DNA from 2 places in the Paenibacillus sp. FSL L8-0435 genome. Region 2 is predicted to be linked to the other one. Evidence: riboswitches for the same ligand, from Rfam matches in the RefSeq annotation. Region 2 holds a riboswitch; the other holds the start of a gene.
What was found. A riboswitch is a leader RNA that binds a small molecule or an ion and turns the genes downstream of it on or off. The one in region 2 is predicted to bind glycine.

Region 1 (3,037 bases), 2.2 Mb from region 2:
GGACGATGCACGGGATTTCAACAAGGCCTGCGACCGGATCGCAGATAAGGCCCAGTGTATTTTTTAACGCCAAACCAACGGCATGAACGACCTGTTCCGGTGTACCTCCACGCAGTTCAACCATGGCACCCGCAGCCATGCCGATCGCGGAACCCACTTCCGCCTGGCAGCCACCTTCGGCCCCGGAGATAAATGAATTGTTGGCAATAACATAACCAATCGCTCCCGCACAGAACAACCCGTTCACCAAATGTTCGTCCGTCCAGCCAAATCGCTCCTGTGAGCTAATAAACACACCGGGGATGATGCCGCAGGAACCGGCTGTTGGTGTTGCCACGATCCGACCCATGGAGGCATTCACTTCAGATACACACAGGGCATACGCCATGGCAAGTGCGGAAGCATCTCCCGAGCAAGTCTCGCCCTTGCGAATGTACTCAGCCATTTTTTTGCCGTCTCCACCTGTTAATCCACTGCGTGATGTCGTATCTTCCGTTAACCCTTTGCGTACCGCTTCCTTCATCACCTGATAATATTCAGACATCTGCTTCACAACATCCGCTTCCGGTGTATTGGTCTCCTGAACTTGCTCCTCAATCATTAGCTGAGCAATGGTTTTGGATTCCGCTGTACAGATCGTATTCAGTTCGTGTAAATGTTTAAATCGCATCCGAATCAACTCCTCTCTTCAAATCAATAACACGAATGTCTAGCACATGGTCCAGCTCCCTTAGACGCTTGAGCATATCGGGATTAGGCAAACCATCCATTTCCATCGCGGTAAGTGCCTCGCCATCACGGGCTTTCCGGTCCACCTGCATATACCCGATGTTAACCCCGGATGAACTGATCGTGGACGTTACCGATGCAAGCACCCCTGCTTTGTCCGCATGTCGCAGAACGAGTGTTGGAAACTCACCACTAATCTGAACACGAAAATCATTCATCGAATGCACCGATACGCTTCCACCACCAATGGATGCACCGATTAAGGAGCAGGCACGTTCTCCATGCCACAACTCAATTTTGACCGTATTTGGATGAGGAGCAGGCAGGCCACTTGTATAAAACTCAACCTCCATGCCCGCTTCCTCTGCGTATTGCTCTGCATCCGGGATACGCGGATCGTCTGTGACATAATCCAGCAGACCGCCGATCAGTGCCAGATCTGTTCCGTGCCCCTGATACGTATCTGCAAATGAACCGTACAGTGTCAGCCGGGCACGATCTGGCGTACATCCTAGCCACTGTCGAGCAATTCTCCCTAACCTTGCCGCTCCAGCTGTATGTGAACTTGAAGGCCCCGTCATCGACGGACCAATAATTGAGAAAACATCTTTAAATCGCACTTGTAAACCTCCATTATTAATCATGATTCATATTTGTAAAATGTATTCGTCATTTCGATCCAGGAGTTTCATCCACAATGTCCCTTATTTAGATATGATGACATCAAAAAAGGACAGAAGAAGGCCTTAGGCCCTCTCTCTGTCCTCGATACCTGAGAGTTTCACGATCAGCAGTGTCTCACGACAAGGGTGCACTGCCTGCGATTACAGACAAGTTCACCGGGCTGACTGATCATATACCCCTTGGGTGGCGCAGTTCGCGCACTCTCCAGAGTTGCGTCCAACGATGGTACATTTACCTGAGAGATTAACCACTGCGCCGGGTGCGCAGCAGCTTGCTCCTTCGGTGCCTGAACACTAGCCATATTGCTCGGCTAACCCAGGTCTCTCCCGCTCGTTATCATCCGCTGTATTATCTTAATTCGATTCGAATTGGTACATTTCTAAGTTTTTGATCATGATCAAGCATACCCATAGAGTAATGTACAACATCATATATGTCAACAAAAGTAACGTGTAATTATCATAAGTTCGATGTCTATTTTAACTGAAGCGAATAGCATTAATATTTCTCACTTCCGCTGAGGCACTAGTGACGCTTGTAGTGGTTGTAAATTGGATGCTTATCGTGTATGCGTTAGTCGTTGTAGCAGGGGCAGTATCCACGTAAGTGTTGGAGGAAAGAAACCTTAACGTTCCCGCAGCATTACCGCTCCTTGAGAGTTGCAATTGATTAATTAGAACTCCGTTACGTCTCAGATTAATGTTATATGCGATAGTCCAGTTAGAACCTACAACTACTGCTACTTGTGTACTGTTGTCTATTTTCACGCGTTGACCTGCCACTACAGGTACATTAAGTGTCTGAATCGTCGTTTCAGCTACTAATGAAAGACCCAACGCCGTGGTCTGGCTATCAGCAAACAAGGAAGAATCCGCAGGAGCAGAAGCTGCCGTTGATCCGGTCGCACCTGTAGCCCCAGTGGCTCCGGTCGTTCCCGTTACTCCCGTTACTCCGGACGTCCCGGTTGTTCCGGTTACGCCTGTCGCACCTGTAATACCAGTGACTCCGGTCGCACCCGTTACGCCTGTTGCGCCTGTAACACCAGTGGATCCCGTCGTTCCCGTCACGCCTGTCGCGCCTGTATCTCCAGTGATTCCGGTGGATCCCGTCACTCCTGTCGCTCCTGTAACACCAGTGACTCCCGTCGTTCCCGTCACGCCTGTCGCACCCGTATCACCAGTGGATCCGGTGGATCCCGTTATACCTGTTGCACCTGTATCCCCAGTAACTCCAGTCGCTCCCGTTACTCCTGTTGTACCTGTGTCACCAGTAACTCCAGTAATTCCAGTGGATCCCGTCACACCTGTCGAACCTGTATCTCCAGCGACTCCAGTCGTTCCCGTCACGCCTGTTGCACCTGTAACGCCAGTAACTCCCGTAGCGCCTGTTACCCCTGTAGCACCAGTAGCTCCGGTGGATCCCGTCACACCTGTCGCGCCTGTATCTCCAGTAATTCCAGTCGTTCCCGTCACGCCTGTCGAACCTGTATCTCCAGCGACTCCAGTCGTTCCCGTCACGCCTGTTGCACCTGTAACGCCAGTGACTCCAGTGGATCCCGTGACACCTGTCGCACCTGTATCTCCAGTAATTCCGGTTGCTCCTGTCACGCCTGTCGCGCCCGTAT
Region 2 (3,037 bases):
GATGCATAATGCCTGAACCCATTGATACACAAGGCTTTTCTTGCCTATGACTTTTATCATTTCCAGAATCATTTTCTAACCTATAGCTTGGTCCAATCAGGTGATTTACATCCACAATCTGCTTCAATCCACATTCAAAACCATTCTTGGAAAGCACAAAAAACCCGTGCAAGCATCAGGCTCACACAGGTCGAAACAATATGAAGCTCATATCATTTGGTTATAAAATATATGTTAATAAGTACAAGTTCGTTAAAACTATTCTTCCGTATGTTTCCGATACGCGTCTGCATTCATCAATGTAGACAATGCTGCTGTCAGATCTCCCTCAACACGAATCTCAATCATCCAGCCTTCCTCGTAAGGAGAGCTGTTCACAAGTTCAGGGGAATCCTGCAACGAATCATTAACTGCAATAATTGAACCTGTGACGGGAGAGAACAAGTCCGAAACCGTTTTGACCGATTCGATCGTTCCAATGCTATCTTCTGCTTTTACATTGGTTTCAAGGTCAGGCAGTTCCACAAACACAATGTCACCCAGCTGATGCTGTGCGAACTCGGTAATGCCAATACGTACAGTATCCTCCCCTACGGTTTGCACCCATTCATGCTCTTCACTGTACAGGAAATCACTTTTCAATTCGCTCATCGATATCCGCCTCGCTTTTCATTAAATGAGTGCATGCGTTCTTTGACCTTAACCTTTTTCCCAGAACATAGCGTATGATATTTATGAATCAAATGTCAATATACCTCACAATTTATTTACTGAACACCTCTAAATCCTGTAACCGGATTACACTCTTTCTTCATATACTGGTGAATATTAGAATAGTAAGCGCACTCTTTATAAATACACGAACAATAACATAGAAAACAGATTAAATATTCGGTTTTAAATTGTTATCTATGATATCGTTCTTGACATCGGTAGTGGATTCACGTTTTAATGAAAAGAGTAAATATGTTTATTGGACTATGTAATACCCGCGGATGAATGTAAAGGGAGAGATTACCCGTGACACCCGATTCGGGATGTACATGAGGTAACGCCGAAGGAGTAAACCACCGATAAGCGGAGGTGAATCTCTCAGGCAAAAGGACTTTTACGGGACGCAACTCTGGAGAGCATCTATTCGCCCTGTGCGGGCGTTATGATCACCCAAGGGGAAACCTGCTGCACAACGCAGCGGGGTAACTCTCAGGTACAAGGGACAGAGCCTTAGAATACAGCGTGCTACTTGGCATGCCGATTCTTTGGCCTGTCCTTTTCCTTTTTCCCAAAAAACGAAAAACAGGATGTAGAACGGCGCTGCCATAGCTGCCTTACCATACTTATGTGATGAAATTATCTAGCTGGAAATTTAAAAATACCCTGGTTCATTGATCCACGATTGTATATCCGGCCGGCTCACGGCCCATGACGAGGTGATTTGATGTCCGATTTGCTTAGAACACCACTCTTCCCACTGTATCAGCAATACGAAGGCGTACGGTGCATTGATTTTGGAGGCTGGGAGCTTCCGGTACAATTTAGCGGAATCCAGAAAGAACATGAAGCGGTACGCGAGCGCGCGGGACTGTTCGATGTATCCCATATGGGCGAATTCACGGTACAGGGTGAGCAGGCTGAAGCGTTTTTGCAACAAATGATGACCAATGATGTGACCACGCTGGTTCCCGATCAAGCCCAGTACACCCTGATGTGTTATCCAGATGGCGGTGTGGTGGATGATCTGCTCGTGTATAAGCTGGAAGATCAGCATTATATGCTTGTGGTTAACGCCTCCAACATCGACAAGGATTGGGCGTGGCTGCAAGAGCACTTGATTCCCGGCGTAAGCATGACCAACGATTCGGAGCAGACGGCGCTACTCGCCTTGCAAGGTCCACTGGCTGTAGACATTATCGGAAAAGTTACAGATACGGATGTAAGCTCGATTGAACCGTTTCGTTTTGTGCAGGATGCTGAAGTATGTGGAGTAAAATTACTGTTGTCCCGTACCGGTTATACCGGTGAAGATGGCTTTGAGCTATATGTTCCTGCAGATCAGGCCGCTGTGGTCTGGAATGGGTTAATGCAAGCCGGTGAAGGTCACGGACTTGTACCCACAGGCCTCGGTGCTCGGGATACACTGCGCTTTGAAGCAAAGCTCCCTCTGTATGGACAGGAATTGTCGGCAACTATCTCTCCACTCGAAGCTGGCGTAGGTATGTTTGTGAAGCTGAATGCCGGACCTTTTATCGGACACGAAGCCTTGTTACAGCAAAAAACTGACGGGCCCGCCCGCAAACTGGTCGGCATCGAAGTGTTGGAGCGCGGTATTCCCCGCCCCCACTATCCGATTTACGCCGAAGGCGTACAGATCGGTGAAGTGACAACAGGCACGCAATCACCTACATTGAAGCGTAATCTGGGGCTTGCCCTCATCGACAGCAAATACGCTGCGCTGGGAACCCCGCTTGAGATTGAGATTCGCGGCAAGAAATTAAAAGCCGAGGTCGTGAAGACCCCTTTTCATAAACGGACACGTACGTCGAAGACACCTACTCAAGGAGCTGATCAAGCATGAGCAAGCACCGTTACATTCCCATGACTGAGCAAGATCAGAACGCCATGCTCGCAACCATTGGTGTGGGTACGCTGGAGGATCTGTTTCAGGACATTCCGCAGGAGATTCGTTATCAGGGCGAGCTGCCCGTATCCTCCAAACTTGATGAATATGCGCTGACACGTCACATGTCCAAACAAGCCGGCGCCAACGCCAATTTCGAAACACACGCCAGCTTCCTCGGCGCTGGCATATATGATCATCATGTTCCTTCCGTCATCAATCATGTCATTTCCCGTTCCGAGTTTTACACTGCCTACACACCTTATCAGCCTGAGATCAGCCAAGGTGAACTACAGGCCATTTTCGAATTTCAATCCTACATCTGTGAATTAACCGGTATGGCTGTAGCCAATGCCAGCATGTATGACGGCGCAACAGCTTTTGCGGAAGCCGGTAATCTCGCCGCAGCAGCAACTCGTC

Region 1: linked by a shared signal. The riboswitch ahead of sdaAB (L-serine ammonia-lyase, iron-sulfur-dependent subunit beta) and the one ahead of gcvT (glycine cleavage system aminomethyltransferase GcvT) in region 2 are both predicted to bind glycine.

Annotation. Positions count from the first base shown of each region.
Region 1 covers NZ_CP150185.1:516,815-519,851, reverse strand. Annotated here, with positions in the region: gene sdaAA (L-serine ammonia-lyase, iron-sulfur-dependent, subunit alpha) at 1-670, opposite strand, end outside; gene sdaAB (L-serine ammonia-lyase, iron-sulfur-dependent subunit beta) at 660-1,349, opposite strand; glycine riboswitch at 1,628-1,752, opposite strand; gene NST33_RS02495 (collagen-like triple helix repeat-containing protein) at 1,893-3,037, opposite strand, start outside.
Region 2 covers NZ_CP150185.1:5,411,037-5,414,073, forward strand. Annotated here, with positions in the region: gene gcvH (glycine cleavage system protein GcvH) at 259-651, opposite strand; glycine riboswitch at 996-1,118, shown strand; gene gcvT (glycine cleavage system aminomethyltransferase GcvT) at 1,439-2,575, shown strand; gene gcvPA (aminomethyl-transferring glycine dehydrogenase subunit GcvPA) at 2,572-3,037, shown strand, end outside.